Regions from separate parts of the Vreelandella sp. DA03-1M genome, predicted to be linked through region 2. Evidence: predicted binding sites of a transcription regulator. Region 2 holds the regulator's gene; the other holds the start of a gene.
What was found. Region 2 encodes LexA, which represses DNA repair genes until DNA is damaged. Its sites were predicted from a motif close to TACTGTNTANNTANACAGTA; they were not measured.
Positions count from the first base shown of each region.

Region 1: a site for LexA is predicted at 2,276-2,295, ahead of recN (DNA repair protein RecN). Genes of this name have one in related genera too.

Region 1 is NZ_CM146798.1:286,405-294,967, forward strand. Features, by position in the region: gene fur (ferric iron uptake transcriptional regulator) at 1-411, shown strand, start outside; gene recN (DNA repair protein RecN) at 555-2,228, opposite strand; gene grpE (nucleotide exchange factor GrpE) at 2,439-3,080, shown strand; gene dnaK (molecular chaperone DnaK) at 3,239-5,173, shown strand; gene dnaJ (molecular chaperone DnaJ) at 5,338-6,483, shown strand; gene ACXUPB_RS01390 (DMT family transporter) at 6,572-7,483, shown strand; gene ACXUPB_RS01395 (ABC transporter ATP-binding protein) at 7,461-8,210, opposite strand; gene ACXUPB_RS01400 (FecCD family ABC transporter permease) at 8,204-8,563, opposite strand, start outside.
Region 2 is NZ_CM146798.1:2,574,463-2,583,025, forward strand. Features, by position in the region: gene ppsR (posphoenolpyruvate synthetase regulatory kinase/phosphorylase PpsR) at 1-706, shown strand, start outside; gene ACXUPB_RS11990 (hypoxanthine-guanine phosphoribosyltransferase) at 727-1,305, opposite strand; gene nagZ (beta-N-acetylhexosaminidase) at 1,354-2,385, opposite strand; gene ACXUPB_RS12000 (L,D-transpeptidase) at 2,450-2,986, opposite strand; gene ACXUPB_RS12005 (TetR/AcrR family transcriptional regulator) at 2,964-3,641, opposite strand; gene ACXUPB_RS12010 (IS5 family transposase) at 3,845-4,789, shown strand; gene lexA (transcriptional repressor LexA) at 5,070-5,750, shown strand; gene ACXUPB_RS12020 (energy-coupling factor ABC transporter permease) at 5,760-6,431, opposite strand; gene purU (formyltetrahydrofolate deformylase) at 6,456-7,310, opposite strand; gene ACXUPB_RS12030 (ribonuclease J) at 7,541-8,563, shown strand, end outside.

The DNA of each region.
Region 1 (8,563 bases), 2.3 Mb from region 2:
GTGACCCTGCCGCGCGTCAAGATACTTCAGATTCTCGAAAATGTTTCGGGTCAGCACCACCTTAGCGCGGAAGAAGTGTATAAAACACTGATTGATGCGGGCGAAGATGTTGGCCTGGCAACTGTATACCGTGTATTGACTCAATTCGAGTCGGCAGGGTTGGTTATTCGTCATAATTTCGACGGTGGCCACGCAGTATTTGAGATGACCCAAGAGGATCACCATGATCATATGGTGTGCCTGGAAAGCGGTGAAATCATTGAGTTTGTTGATGAAATCATTGAGCGTCGTCAGCAAGAGATCGCTGAAGAGCATGGCTACGAGTTAGTGGATCATGCGCTAGTGCTTTATGTTCGTCCGCGTGGCTCCGATGTGACCCGCCAAGACAGCGGGCCAACGAACAAGAAATAATGTTCGTGGATAGACACTGCTCGCGGCTCGAAAATATGAGCGCCCCTGCATTACCTGTTTAAATTCGCCATCAATGGAATTTGTCAGGTAATGAGGGGCGTTTTATTTTGCCGCGTATAACGTCCCGTTCGATGCTTTTCTAATCAGTGCGGTGGGCGCTGACTTGCGTGCAGCATTTCACGGGCATGAGCGAGAGTTTGGTCAGAGAGCGTCACACCGCCCAGCATTCGCGCCAGTTCGCTGATGCGCCCTTGCTCATCGAGCAGCGCCATTTGAGTTAGCGTGGTGTCGCGTTTCGCCTGCTTCTCGATATGCAAGTGCTGGTGTGCTTGGGCCGCCACTTGCGGTAGGTGAGTCACGGTCATTACCTGACCGTTCTCGCCTAACTTGCGCAGTAATTGACCTACAATCTCCGCAGTCGCGCCTGAAATACCCACATCCACTTCGTCAAATACCAGGCTGGGCACCGTTGAGTGCGTCGCTGCGACGACTTGAATGGCGAGACTTATCCGCGACAATTCGCCGCCGGAAGCGACTTTGGTCAATGGCCTCGCGGGCTGGCCGGGGTTGGCGCTGATCAAAAATTGAACACGATCAAGGCCTTCAGGGGAGGGCGCGTCTTTTGCGGTGACCTCTACTTCAAAGCGCGCTTTGCCCATGGCCAAAAAGCCCAACTGCTGCTGTACCTCTTTACCCAAGCGAAGCGCGGCTTTTTGACGGCTCTCGCTGAGTTTCTTCGCCTCTTGGCGATAGTCTTCGCGTAGCTCGACTACCCGTGCACTGAGTGCCTCCAGGTCATTGCCACCCTCTTCTAACTGCGCGACTTCTCGCTGTAGATCGGCATGCAGGGCGCATAGTTCTTCAGGGGCAACGTGATGCTTACGGGCGATCCGATGCACGTCGGTCATGCGCTCTTCCACCCAGGCGAGCCGCTCGGGGTCTAATTCAGTGGTGCTAGCGAGGCGATTGAGTTCGCTGGAGGCCTCCTCCACTTGAATGCGCGCATCGCTCAGCATGGCCAGTGTATTGGCCAGCGTGCCTTTGTCACTGCCCGGCAGGGCACACAAGTGGGCGAAAGCTTGGTTGAGCAGCGAGAGTGCACCACCTTCATCGCTGGCACAGCAGTCGGCGGCAAACTGGGTCTCGCGCAGGGTTTCTTCTGCGTGGGCGAGCGTATGTTGCTCCTCCTCCAGCGTCGCCAGCTCGCCCTCCGCCAGGCCGAGCTGATCCAGCTCTTCCACCTGATAACGCAGCAACTGCCGTTTGGCCTCTACCTCACTGCCTTCTTCGCTGAGCTTCTTCAGTTGGCGACGCGCGTTGCGCCACTCGCGAAACGTTTCGGCCAATTGAGCGGTGGCATCGTTTAGGCCTGCGTAATCGTCCAGCAGGGCAAGGTGGGTCTCTTCGCGCATCAGTGCATGGTGGGCATGCTGTCCATGAATCTGAATCAGCTGCTCGCCAAGGGATTTTAGATCCGAAATAGTCGCGGGGTGGCCATTAATCCACGCTTTGGAGCGGCCGTTGGCGGTCACCACGCGGCGCAGCAAGCACTCCTCAGCGGGAAGCTCCCGCGCCGTTAGCCACTCGATGGCGGCAGGCAGGTGCTGAATGTCGAAACGTGCGGATAGGTCCGTACGTTCGCGGCCGTGACGCACGCTGCCGGCGTCGGCACGCTCGCCCAGGCAGAGCCCAAGGGCGCCTAACAGGATCGATTTGCCCGCCCCGGTTTCCCCGGTAATCGCGGTCATACCGCCAGTCAAGTCGAGTTCTAGGTGATCGACAATGGCGAAATCTTGAATAGCTAGCTGAGTAAGCATGGCGCCTCCTGAGGCGGTACAGCATAGAAGCTGGATACTTATCCAATAGTTGTTGATTTATACAGTAGTTAATAACTCACTTCAATGCACCTCTTGAGATGGAATTAATGGCCCCCATATAGCTTGCATGATCAGTTAAAGCTAGTGACTTAAAGGCTTACTTCTTGCGCGCTGCCCGCGTGGTCGCGCCCTACTTTTGAGGAGCACAACATGGCGAAAGAACCGCAAACACCGATGGACGATGAGCTGGCCCGCCACGAGCAAGAAGCCGATGGCGCCGAACAGGCGGCGGAACAAGCCGCAGAAGAGCGCTTGATGGAAGGCGAGCTGGAAGGATTGATCAATGACGAAAAGCCGTTAGATGGTAGCGTCGATAACCCTGAAGCGGAAATGCTGGCAGCCCAAGTGGATGAGCTAGAGCAGAGTTTGGCTGAGGCTAAGGATCAAGCCCTGCGTGCCGCCGCTGAAGCGCAAAACGTGCGCCGTCGTGCGGAGCAGGAAGCGGAAAAAGCGCGCAAGTTTGCCCTGGAGAAGTTCGTTAAAGAGCTGCTGCCAGTGGTGGATAGCTTGGAAAAAGCGCTTGAGACCATGGAAGAGGGTGCTTCAGAAATACACCGTGAAGGCGTTTCCATGACCTTGAAGATGCAGTTGGATGTGCTTAACAAATTCGGCGTAGAAAGCATTGAGCCCCATGGTGAGCCCTTCGATCCGCAGGTACACGAAGCCATGACCATGGTGCCTAACCCGGATCTTGATCCGAACACCGTGATGGACGTTATGCAGAAAGGCTATTTGCTCAATGGACGCTTAGTGCGCCCGGCCATGGTCGTAGTGAGTAAAAAAGCCGATTAAGCCACTGGCGGCACAGAAGTGAAAAAAGTGTGTGAAAAAAAAGCCCTTGAAATGTCAGCGGCGGCCCCCAAATAAAGGGCAACCCCGCGGGGAAACCCGCAGACAAGCTTTAAAAGCTAAATTTTCAGTTTTGTAACAACCGAATTCGAGGTATTGCTATGGGACGTATAATTGGTATCGACCTGGGTACAACTAACTCTTGTGTGGCCGTGCTTGATGGTGACAGCGCTAAAGTCATTGAAAATGCCGAGGGTGGTCGTACGACCCCTTCAATCATCGCTTATACCGATGATGGTGAAACGCTAGTCGGCCAGGCGGCAAAACGCCAAGCGGTGACTAACCCAGAAAACACCCTGTACGCCATTAAACGCCTTATTGGCCGTCGCTTTAAAGACGACGTCGTCCAAAAAGATATCAAGATGGTGCCGTACAAAATCACCGAAGCCGACAACGGTGATGCTTGGGTTGAAGTAAAAGGCAAAAAAATGGCACCGCCGCAGGTCAGCGCGGAAGTGTTGAAGAAAATGAAGAAGACCGCCGAAGACTACTTGGGCGAAACGGTCACTGAAGCGGTGATTACCGTACCGGCCTACTTTAACGACAGTCAGCGTCAGGCGACCAAAGACGCCGGCCGCATTGCGGGTCTAGACGTTAAGCGCATTATTAACGAGCCGACTGCTGCCGCACTGGCCTACGGTATGGACAAATCCCGCGGCGACAAAACCATCGCGGTCTACGACCTGGGTGGCGGTACTTTCGATATCTCAATCATCGAAATTGCCGATGTTGACGGCGAAACCCAGTTTGAAGTGTTGGCCACTAACGGCGACACCTTCCTGGGCGGCGAAGATTTCGATTTGGCGCTGATCAACTATCTGGTTGACCAGTTTAAGGCTGACAGCGGTATTGATCTGTCTGGCGACAACCTCGCTATGCAGCGTCTGAAAGAAGCCGCTGAGAAAGCCAAAATTGAGCTTTCCAGCGCTCAGCAGACCGACGTGAACCTGCCTTACATCACCGCCGACAACACTGGCCCGAAACACCTTAACGTGAAGGTGACACGCGCCAAGCTGGAGTCGCTGGTAGAAGATCTGGTTCAGCGTTCACTTGAGCCGTGCAAAATGGCACTTAAAGATGCTGGCTTGTCCGCGTCTGAAATCGACGAAGTGATTCTGGTCGGTGGCCAGACACGTATGCCGATGGTGCAGAAGAAAGCCGCTGACTTCTTCGGTAAAGAAGCCCGCAAAGACGTTAACCCGGACGAAGCGGTTGCCGTGGGTGCGGCGATTCAGGGCGGCGTACTGGGTGGCGACGTTAAAGACGTGCTGCTGCTCGACGTTACTCCGCTAACTCTGGGTATCGAAACCCTGGGTGGCGTGATGACGCCGCTGATCGAAAAGAACACCACCATCCCGACCAAGAAGACACAAACCTTCTCAACGGCGGATGACAACCAAACGGCGGTGACCATTCATGCCGTACAGGGTGAGCGCAAGCAAGTGTCGCAGAATAAGTCGCTGGGTCGTTTTGATCTTGCTGACATTCCGCCCGCACCGCGCGGCGTGCCACAGATCGAGGTTGCCTTCGACTTGGATGCTAACGGCATTCTGAACGTATCGGCGAAAGATAAGGCCACTGGCAAAGAGCAGTCGATTGTCATCAAGGCGTCTAGCGGTCTGTCCGAGGAAGAAGTCGAGCAGATGGTACGCGATGCTGAAGCTCATGCGGAAGAAGATAAGAAGTTCGAAGCGCTGGTGCAGCTGCGTAACCAAGCTGACGGCATGATTCACGCCACGCGCAAAACGGTGGAAGAGGCTGGTGACAAAGCCACTGCCGACGAGAAGCAGGCGATTGAGACGGCCATCAGCGAGCTGGAAGAAGCAGTTAAAGGTGACGACGTCGATAACATTCAGAAGAAGCTGGATGCATTGACCGAAGCCTCTGGCCAGCTAGCCCAGAAGATGTACGCTGAGCAGGCCGAAGCGGCGCAGCAAGAGGGCGGTGAAGGTGCCGAGAACGCGGGCACCAAGCCGGACGAAGACGTGGTTGATGCTGAGTACGAAGAAGTCAACGACGATCAGAAAAAGCAGTAACAACCTCTTTCTGCCAAGGAAAGCGGTGACGCGGGAGCTTACTCCCGCGTTGCTGTTTCCGCGGCCAAGACGCACGTAGTTAAGTATCACGTAGTTAAATATACAGTTGAATACATGGCTAAATGTGCAGTTGAGTGCGTAGCTAACCAGGAGGCGTAGGGCCTATGTCCAAACGCGATTATTACGAAGTCCTGGGTGTCGAAAAAGGGGCCGATCAGAAAGAGATCAAGAAGGCCTATCGCCGTCTGGCGCAAAAATTCCACCCTGATCGAAACCCGGACGATACCACCTCCGCGGAAAAATTCCGCGAAGTGTCCGAAGCGTATGAAGTGCTTAGCGACGGCGAAAAACGCGCAGCCTATGACCAGTTCGGCCATGCAGGCGTTGATGGCCAAGGCGGCGGCGGTGGTTTCGGCGGTGCTGGCGCTGGTGATTTCAGCGACATTTTCGGCGATGTGTTTGGCGATATTTTTGGCGGAGGCGGTGGTCGCCGCCGTGGCCCCAATGCCCCGGCGCGCGGTTCCGACCTGCGCTATAACCTAGAGCTGGATCTAGAGAACGCCGTTTCAGGCACCACAGTCGATATCCGCGTACCGCGACATATCGAGTGTGACCGTTGCGATGGCGGTGGTGCGGAGCCGGGCTCCTCTAAAGAGACCTGCCCGACCTGCCACGGTCACGGTCAAGTGCGTATGCAGCAGGGCTTCTTCGCCGTGCAGCAAACGTGCCCCACCTGTCATGGTTCTGGTCAGCACATCAAAGTGCCGTGCCATAAGTGTAATGGAGAAGGGCGCGTCCGTGAGACACGCACGCTGTCTGTGAAGATTCCGCCCGGCGTGGATACCGGTGATCGTATTCGCTTGAACGGCGAAGGCGAAAGCGGTGTGAACGGTGGCCCACCTGGGGATTTGTACGTCCAGGTAGCCATCAAACCGCACCATATCTTCCAGCGTGACGGTAAACACCTGCAGTGTGACGTGCCGATCAACTTCGTCGACGCAGCGCTAGGTGGCGAGCTTGAAGTGCCGACGCTCGATGGCCGCGTGAAGCTGAAGATTCCGCCGGAAACGCAAACCGGCAAGCTGTTCCGCCTGCGTGGTAAAGGCGTGAAGCCAGTGCGCGGTGGCATGCCAGGCGACTTGCTATGCAAGGTAGTGGTCGAGACACCAGTCAAGCTTAACGACGAGCAGCGCGACTTACTGCGCCAGCTGCAAGAGAGCTTCGACGGCAGCAACAGCCACAGCCACTCACCGAAGAAAACCGGCTTCTTCGACAGCGTGAAGAGCTTCTTTGAAGATATGAAGCCGTAAGTCTGAGATAATGGTTAGCAGTTAGTTGTTTGGTTCAAAAACCCCCGGTTCGCCGGGGGTTTTTGCTGTTTAGGGGGTGCTGCGCGCAATGGATAACCTTCAGGAAAGGCCCACAAAGGGCATCTTGCTCCGGGTGCTCTCAGGCGCTCTGTTTACTGGCATGCTGGTGTGCATTAAAGCCGTGAGCGACGCAGTGCCGGTGGGGCAGTCGGTGTTTTTTCGCTCATTGTTTGCGCTGCTGCCTATCGTGATTTTTCTGTTGCTGCGGCGGGAGTTTCCCCAGGGGTTGGCTACGCGGCGCCCCTTGGGGCATGCGTTGCGTTCGGGGATGGGGGCGGCGGCGATGTTTGCCTCCTTTGCGGCGGTGGCGCTGCTACCCGTTGCCGAGGCGACACTATTAGCCCAGCTAACACCGGTGTTTATGGCGATAGGTGGCATATTGCTGTTGGGGGAGCGTTTCTCGCTCTACCGCGCTGGCGGCATAATATTGGCGATTGCTGGAGTGGCAGTGCTGATCTTGCCTGGGCTCAATGCCAGTTCCAGCAATGGGCAAATAACCGGGTACGCGTTAGGGGCGCTGGGTGCGCTGTTAACCGCGGGGGCGCTACTGACCGTGAGGCGTATTTCGCGCACCGAGAGTGCTGCCTCCATCGCCTTCTACTTTATTGTGGTGGCAGCGCTGGCTGGGCTTGCCACGCTCCCGCTGGGCTGGGCCGCGCTCACACAGGCGGAGTTTGCCCTGTTGGTGCTCTCTGGCCTGTTTGGCGGCGCTGCCCACATCGCGATGACATTAGCGCTGCGCTACGCCGAGGCGTCGCGGTTGGCGCCTTTTGAATATATTGCCCTGGTGTGGCCTGTGCTCGCCGACTGGGTGCTGTTTGGCATACCGGTCTCCAGCGGCTTCCTACTAGCGCTACCGCTGATGTTAAGCGGGGTAGCGCTAGCGGCGATGGAAGGGCGACGGCTTAGGTTAACGGCTAAATGGCTGCTTCGACGATAAGCTGCGGCTGGCCTTTCGAGCACGGCTCAATTCGGGCCGTGACTTTATATACTTGCTGCAACAGTGCTGGCGTAATCACTTCAGCGGTGGGGCCGCAGGCAATCAGGCGGCCATTTTCCAGCAGCATGGCGGCGTCGGCGAAGCGTAGCGCATGCCCCAGGTCGTGGAGTGCCACCAGAATCAGCATCTGGCGCTGGTCGGCCAACCGGCGCAGCACCGTCAACAGACTAATTTGCCGGTTAAGGTCGAGTGCCGAAGTGGGCTCATCCAGCATCAGAATCTCCGGCTCTTGCACCAGCGCTTGGGCGGCGCTGACCAGCTGGCGCTGGCCGCCGCTGAGGTCACCAATATCGCGCTCGCCAAGAGCCGTGATCGCCAGCTCGTCCAGCGCCCGGTCCACCTGGGCTAAATCCTCAGGCTGCACTTTTAATCCACGCCCCTGCATGCGCGCCAAAAGCACCGATTCATACACCGTGAGCACCGCTTTGGCGCCGGTGTCCTGGGGCATATAGCCCACTGGGCGCTCGGCGCTGGTGCCGCTGATGATCACCTCGCCTTCGCCTTTCAATAGTCCTAACACACGCCTAAAAAGCGTCGACTTACCCGCTGCATTAGGGCCCAGCAGCGCGACGACTTGCCCGCCTTGAAAGCAGGGCGTGGTGATCTCTTGCAGAATAGGGCACCGCCCATAGCGGGCGGATACGCGGTTCAGTTGTAGGGTTACCATGAGGCCTTCTTGTGGTTAAGCACTAGAAATAGGAAGAAGGGAATGCCCACCAGCGAGGTGATAATGCCAATGGGAATAATGGTGCCGGGGATAATGATCTTGGAAATGACCGAGCCCACGGAGAGTATCAGCGCGCCGCACAGGGCTGAGCCGGGCAGAAAGAAGCGCTGATCCTCGCCCAGTAAAATGCGCGCAATATGGGGCCCGACCAAGCCGATAAAGCCAATGGTGCCCACGAACGCTACCGCGATAGCGGCGAGTAGTGACACCAATACCAGCACTTCCAAGCGCAGCGCGCGGGGATTGACGCCCATGCTCTCGGCTTTGGCATCGCCCAGGCGCATAGCCGTCAG
Region 2 (8,563 bases):
GGAAAAAGCGCAGGCGTTAGCAGCGATTATTGAGTCGACGGCCAACCGCGACGGCCATCGCCCGATCATTATCGACACCATTGTGGATCAACAAATTCGTGACGTTATTCGTCAGGCATCGGGATTTAAGGTCGATATTTTTTCAACCTTTCTGGAGCCCTTGGAGCAGGAGCTTGAGACCCACTCCTCCTACAGCGTTGGGCGCACGCACTCGATTGGCAGCGATGACGTCTATATGGATCGCATTCACTCCGTCCATTTCGCGCTGGATAATGATGACGGTGCTCGAACCCACCAATACGATAAAGCGGATATCATTCTGGTCGGCGTTTCGCGCTGCGGCAAAACCCCTACTTCGCTCTACCTGGCTTTACAGTTCGGCATTCGAGCGGCCAACTATCCGCTGACGGAGGATGATTTAGACGAAGATGGCATGTTAAAACTGCCCAAGGCGCTCGCGCCCCATCGTCAAAAACTGTTTGGGTTAACCATTGATGCGCGGCGTTTATCAGCGATCCGTAATGAACGGCGGCCGAATAGCCGTTACAGCTCTATTGACCAGTGTCTTCAAGAAGTAGAGCAAGCGGAGTCGCTTTATCGCACCATGCACATTCCCTTTATTGATGCGACGCGCTTCTCGGTAGAAGAGATATCAACGCGGATGATTGCGGAAACGGGCTTAGCGAGGCGCTTTTCGCCCCGCTAACGATTCATACTGCGGCTAACTTACATTCCTTTTGGGGCAAAAATTCCCGGCGCGTTTCGCCAGTAGCCTTTGTAATCCATCCCAAAACCAAACACATAACGGTCGGCGACTTCCAAGCTGCAGTAGTCGGCCTTTAAACCGGGTACCGCTTTGCGGTTGTGCTGTTTATCCACCAATACAGCCGTCGTGACACTGGCTGCCTGAGCTTCTTCGCAGTAAGCCAAAATGGCGGCTAGCGTGGCGCCTTCGTCCAAGATATCGTCAACGATCACCACATGGCGCCCCGCCATCGGCACCTCAGGAGACACACGCCAAAACAGCTCACCGCCGCGCAGCTCATTGCGGTATCGAGTGGCATGTAAGTAATCCACTTCAAGCGGAAAGCCCAGCCGGGTTAGCAAATGCCCTGTAGTGATTAAGCCGCCATTCATAACGCAGTAAAAGACCGGCAGCTTGTCGCCTAAATCTCGCGTGATCGCTTCCGCCATACGATCAAGTGCCCGCTCTACCTCTTGCTGAGAAATAAGGCAGTCGGCGTTATCCATCAATTCACGCATTGAGTCCAATGACTCTAAGGCTTCTTTATCCAACTTTGACATCTAAACTCCAGGCGGGTTAAAAGCTTCAATTACATGAGTCGTGTGAATTTACACAGCATTGGGTTTCGGTTTATCAGCCAATGCTTCCAACTTAGCGTGGGTACGACGCCATCGGCCCAACGCACTTAGGGCATCAATATCAGGCCGTGCACGGCTGTAGCGCAGTTTGGCGGGACGCTTGGTTTCAATACCCCGGCAGTTTTCAATCACCTCAAGTGCCGCGGTGCGATCATTGCACACCAGCAACATATCGCAACCCGCCGCTAGCGCTGCCTGGGCTCGCTGTTTGGGCCCACCCGCCTCGTGGGCGCCCGCCATACTTAAATCATCAGAAAAGATGCAGCCTTTGAAGCCCAACGATTCACGCAGCATGCCCAACCAATGAGGGGAGAACCCGGCAGGACGCGGATCGAAAGCACTGTAAATCACATGCGCTGGCATCACGCCGTCTAACGGCGCGGCTAAATGGGCAAAGGGCACCAGGTCGCGTTGTTTAATCACCTCTAGCGGACGGTCATCCACCGGCAGCGCAACGTGAGAGTCTGCCGCGACGCCGCCGTGACCGGGGAAGTGTTTCCCGACAGCGGCCATACCAGCATCATGGAGCCCTTGAATAAAGGCGCTGCCAAGCTGAGCCACATGCTGCGGATCGCGGCTAAAACTTCGGTCACCAATAACACTTGAGACGCCGCTTTCGACATCCAGTACCGGAGCAAAGCTAAGATCCAAACCGCAGGCAGCCATTTCCATGCCCAATAGCCAGCCAGCATCTTTTGCGAGCGCAAGACCGTCATCGGGATTAGCGCTATAACACTCCCCAATGCGAGCCATGGCGGGAAGGCGCGTCATCCCCTCTTTAATGCGCTGAACGCGGCCACCCTCTTGATCAACAGCAAGCAATAAGTCCGCACGCACACGTCGAATATCGCTGCATAGTTGGCGTACTTGATAGCCGTTCTCGACATTGCGGGCAAACAGAATAACCCCCCCTACCGACGGTTCTAGCAGCAAGCGCTTTTCTGCGGCCGTTAATTTCGGGCCTTCAAGGTCGAGCATGACCGGGCCTAACGGTTGAGTCATCGTGATAGGTCCATTAAAAAAGAGGCGGTGATTCTAGACGATCGTCTAGCGGTGTCAAAACGGATTAGTCAAATGACTGACGACCGCCGTGCAACCAAACGGGGGTACCTGGTAACGCTAACGAAAAGATATAGAGCAAATCACTATTGCGTAAACGAATACAGCCGTGGGAGGCAGCAACGCCCATGGGCTGATCAGGTGGCGTACCATGAAGATAAATATAGCGACGCTGTGAATCGACCTGTCCACCACGGTTCACGCCTTTTTCTAATCCGCATAGCCACAGGATGCGGGTCAAAATCCAATCCCGCTTCGGATATGCTTCAGCTAGCGCAGGAGAAAATGCCTCTCCCGTCCAGCGACGACCACGAAATACCGCATTATCAGGCATCCCGCTGCCAATAGCGGCTCTTATATAGTGCCAACCCTGGGGTGTTTTGCCACTGCCATTGTACTCACCGACGCCCGCGAGGCCAGACGATACTTCACACTCATGCAGCACCTTCGGCCCTCGCCAACAGCGTAGCTGCTGCTGTGTGGTATCGATTTCCAACCAGATGTTCTCTACAGGGGGAAGCTCAGCGAGCTTGGGCGTTCGCATATTTTCCTTCTTCAAGTGCTGGGGGCAACGGTGCATTCATGGCAGCCACCACTACCGGGCGCAACCGCCTAACCAAATCCCGCACGGTGACCTGCTCGTGATAATCCTTTTCAGCGATGTCGCGCAGTGCATCAAGGCCTGAAAGCGTAAAAATCACCGTACCAAGCATAAAGTGTAGCCGCCAAAAGCGTTCCGCGTCAGGCAAGTCGGGCGTTGCTTGACGCACTAGCTCAGTGAAGCGGGTAAACACATCACCATACTCTTGCTGAATATGACGCCGAAGGTGCCCCTGCGCTTGGCTATAGGCAAGGCCCAGCAAGCGCATAAACACCTTTAAACTGTTGCGCTCGGCAGGCACTGCCAGCACGCTGGTCGCCATTGTTTCGAGTAGCGTTTCCAACGGAATAACGCGCCCTGCATGCTGGGCTTCAAGTTCATCAAGCGCGGTATGAAAACGCTGAGTGAACGGGTCCAGATAGCGTGAAAACACGGCCTGAATTAAGGCTTTTTTGGAACCAAAATGGTAATTCACCGCCGCTAAATTGACGCGCGCTTTGCTAGTGATGTTGCGCAGCGATGTTTCAGCAAAACCTCGCTCAGCAAACAGCACTTCCGCGGTGTCGAGTATTCGAGTTACCGTATCAGATTGAGCCATGCCGCTCTCCGGGGAAACGAGTGTTTAAAACATAGCAAAATTCTATGCCATTACGTTGGAGGGCTCAACGCTTGATTTTCTGATGGAATATGGCTGTCTATATCAGTAGAAGCTTAGTTTAAAACGATTAGGGAAGCTCTGAAAAAGTCACTGCCATCAGCGATAATACGGCTATCGTCAACTGCATAGGATTCAGTGCTGCCATGGATCAAATCACCTTCTCAGAAGCCGAGTACCAGAACAAGAAGCGAAAGACCCGCCGCGAACTCTTTCTGGAGCGGATGGACAAGCTGATCCCCTGGACGCAGTTGGAGAAGAAGGTAGCCCGTTATTACCCCAAGGGCGAGAGCGGGCGGCCTCCGTATCAACTGTCTGCCATGCTCCGCGTCCATTGCATGCAATTGTTTTACAACCTGAGCGATCCGGCCATGGAAGACGCCCTCTACGAGATCGAGTCCATGCGCCAATTCGCCGGTTTGAAACTGGACCGATTGCCGGACGAAACCACGATTCTCAAGTTTCGCCATTTTCTGGAACGCCACGGCCTTGGCAAGGTGCTGTTCCAGGAAGTGAACAACCACCTGGAGAAAAATGGCCTGATGCTGCGCGAAGGGAGCATTGTCGATGCCACTATCATTTCTGCGCCTAGTTCCACCAAAAACAAAAAAGGCGAGCGCGATCCGCAAATGCACCAAACTAAAAAAGGTAGCTCTTGGCACTTTGGCATGAAAATGCACATAGGTGTCGACGATAAGCTTGGGTTGATTCACAGCATTGAGACCACGGCTGCCAATGTCCATGACATTGTGCCTGCCGATAAGCTCCTTCACGGTGAAGAGCAACGCGTCTTCGGTGATGCCGGTTACCTTGGTATTCAAAAACGAGACGAGCACAAGCACCGCAACGATGTCTCTTGGTATATTGCCAAACGGCCTGGCACCCGCAAGCAGCTAGATGCCAGGCGACAGAAAGTCGAAAAAATCAAAGCCAGTATCCGTGCCAAGGTGGAGCACCCCTTTCGGTACATCAAACAAGTTTTTGGTTATGGCAAGGCTCGCTATCGTGGACTGGCCAAAAACACTCAGCGCCTGCACTTGCTGGCGGCGTTCAGCAACCTGCTGATCAGTGAGAAATACCTATGGGAATAGGGCGATTGCGCCCGTTTTCCGCTCAATGAGCGGGAAACGGGCAAAAATACACAAAGAACGGGAGAAGAATGTCTGAATTTTCGATTTTTTCTCGGCTCAAGTGAGCGGTGATGAATATCGGCAGTTATTCAGACCTTCCCTAGGAAAAATTCGGGGGCCTTTCTCGATAGGGGTTGACAAGACATATACTGGACAGAGGAACATACTGTATACTTAACCACTTATCGATTAAATCGACATTTAATTTGTTACTGTCTATTCACTATTATTGGAGTCTGGTATGTCGCGTCCGCTAACCGCTCGCCAACAGCACGTATTTGATTTTATTGTTAAGACCATGGGCGAATTTGGCTACCCTCCGACCCGTGCTGAAATTGCGAAAGCGCTGGGTTTCCGTTCACCTAACGCAGCGGAAGAGCACCTGCGCGCGCTAGAGCGTAAAGGCGCTATTCGCATTATTCGCAATACGTCACGCGGTATTCGCCTACCTAATCAAGAGCCCCAAGAGGTAGTAGACAGCACCTTAAGCGCGTTGCCCGCTGCCAATATTGAAGCCTCGCCTGCTGGCCTACCGGTGATTGGCGAAGTAGCCGCCGGGAGCCCTATCCTAGCTGCTGAGCATATTGACCGTTACTGCCCTCTGCCAGCCGAGTACTTCACTCCTAAAGCCGATTATTTGCTGCGTGTGCGAGGCCTTTCGATGAAGGATATTGGTATTTTAGAAGGTGATTTATTGGCAGTTCACCGTACCGAGCGGGTGCGCGATGGCCAGATTGTAGTGGCACGCCTAGAGGATGAGGTAACGGTTAAACGCTTCAAACGCCAGGGCCACCAAGTAACGCTATTTGCGGAAAATGCAGACTTTGCGCCCATTGAAATCGACCTGCGTTCACAGTCACTCGATATCGAAGGTGTCGGCGTTGGCGTTATTCGTGGCGGTAATGGCCAGGCATTGGGCTAACCACCGTCGCTACTGCATGTCGATATAGCGGTGGTCATTAAAGGTGGCCACCCAATTAGGATGATAGACCAGCAGAATACTCAGCAGCATCCCGGTAATAAACGCCTCTGAAGGCATTAGTAGAGGTAAGAAGCGAGCATACTCCTGGGCAAGATAGATAGCGTTAGGGTCTGTGCCTGCCACGATGATCAGCAGCACGGCAGCCAGCCCTGCCCCTAATGTTGCCAACGCCGCCCCAAAAAATCCGCAGGCAAATAGAAACACCATCAGGTTATCCGGCAGGCGGCGATCTACCAGCCGCCACACTGTGCCAATAATGGCAGCCGGAACAATGCCCGTTACCAGTACATTCGCCCCCAGCAACGTCCACTCATTGCGGCCGATAACTACCATTGCCACATGGATGAGTACATTGCTGAGCAGCGCTAGTGGCGCTTTAAACACGAGTGTCATCAATACCGTAAAAACGAGATGCAGCGTTAGCCAGTCGACCGCCTGAGCGCGCAGCTGCCACATCAGCACCACAGCTAGCGTTGCGCCTAACCAACGGTGCTGAAGGGCAGTGTCTTCCAGTAACGCTTTCCAGGGCCGCCGCCAAAGAGCCCACACCACTACGCCTAACGAGAGTAGCGAGGTGAATATCAGCGCCCAGGGCGCCAGTACACTTTGTGCGAACGACATAGCGGCTTCTCACTTTATCGAGCGTTAGCTAAATACCACGGTCTTGTTGCCATGCACTAAAACACGATCCTCAAGATGCCAGCGTAAACCGCGTGCGAGAACGGCTTTTTCAACATCACGCCCAAAGCGGACTAAATCGGTTGGGGTATGGCAGTGGCTAACGCGATGAATATCCTGTTCGATAATCGGGCCCGCGTCGAGTTCCTCGGTGACGTAGTGGCAGGTGGCGCCAATCAGCTTCACACCGCGCTGATATGCCTGGTGGTAGGGCTTCGCCCCAGCGAAAGAGGGTAAAAAACTGTGATGTATATTAATCACCCGCCCTGCATAGCGTGCGCACAGGTCAGGCGGCAGAATTTGCATATAACGCGCCAGCACGACGCAATCAGCGCGCGCACTATCGATTTCTGCTTGCACCTTGGCAAACGACACTTGCTTGTTATCGGGGTCGACTGGCACATAGTGATAAGGAATGCCATACCACTCGGTCAATGAACGCATATCATCATGGTTGGAAATGACGCCGACAATATCGCAATCCAACTCACCGGCCTGCCAGCGATAAAGTAAATCTACCAAGCAGTGTGACTCTCGAGAGACCATCAATACCACCCGACGGCGCTGCTGTGTATCCACCAATGACCACTGCATATCAAATTCGATCGCCACCGGCTCGAATGCTGCACGTAGCGCCTCCACCGACATCCCCACTGAATCCGCCAAGATTTCGTAACGCATAAAAAAACAGCCGGTTTCTAAATCGGAGTGCTGGCTGGCTTCGGTAATGGAGCCGCCCTGCTGGGCAATAAAGCTCGATACCCGTGCAACAATCCCCACCCGGTCAGGACAGGAAACCACTAAACGATAATAATGAGACATGTGAGCTACTCTTGACCTATTGCTAAGTTAATTATGACAAACCAGCGGCTTAGGTCGCATAGTGTATCGGAAGGGCATGGAAGATTGTTAGCCGCCCCTGCCTTCCCGTATAGTTAAGTCACTACTTTTTAGGTTTTTCATAACAGATGCATTCACCACGCGTTCAAATTCGTCCCCGTCGTCGTCCACCGCTGCGCATGTTGCCGCTGGGGGGATGCGGTGAGATTGGAATGAATCTAACGCTATACGGCTACGACGATCACTGGATAGCCGTCGATTGCGGCATGATGATCCGTCAGGATCTTCCCAACTCGCCACTGCAGGTACCCAATCTCGATACACCGAAAGCACTGGGGATCGTGCCCAAAGCGCTCTTTATCACCCACGGCCATGAAGACCACATTGGTGCAGCTGCCTGGCTTTGGCCGATGTGGAACTGCCCTATTTATGCCACACCGCTGGCGGCTGGGCTGTTGCGACTGAAGTTTGCCGAGCATCAGCTTAGCAGCGCGGCTATCCATGTTATTGAGCCTGGCGAGGCGCTGGAAAACGGGCCGTTCACGCTGCGCTATTTGCTGTTAACGCACTCTATACCCGAAAGCTGTGCGTTGATCATGAGCGTCGGTGGCTACCGCGTCTTACATACCGGCGACTGGAAACTCGACCCTGAACCGATCATCGGCACGCCGATAAGCGCGGCCCAATTCAAGGCGCTTGCCCCAGTGGATTTAGTGGTGGGCGACTCCACCAACGCTCCCATGCCCGGCCACTCAGGCAGCGAGGGTGATGTTGCCCGTGCGCTGGCAAAAACCCTCAGCAACTGCCAGGGCCGCGTGGTGATCTCCTGCTTTGCGAGCAATCTTGCCCGGGTGTTAGCGATAGGACGCGCAGCCCATCAATGTGGCCGTCGTATCAGCTTAATGGGGCGTTCCATGGAGCGCATGGTCAGCGTCGCGCGGGGGCTCGGCTATATGGATGATTTACCGCCGCTGGTGCCCAATCACGACCTTGGCTACCTGCCCCCGGATGAAGTAGTGATTATTGCCACCGGCAGTCAGGGAGAGCCCCGCGCCGCGTTACAGCGTCTAGCCCAGGGCCGTCATCCCTATGTGGATCTTCAGCCCGGCGATAATGTCATCTTCTCGGCTAAAGCCATTCCCGGCAATGAGCGACCCATTGAGCAGCTTAAAAAGCGTTTGGCGCACCTAGGTGTCAGCATCTATGACGAGTTCAATCACCCTGAACTGCACGCC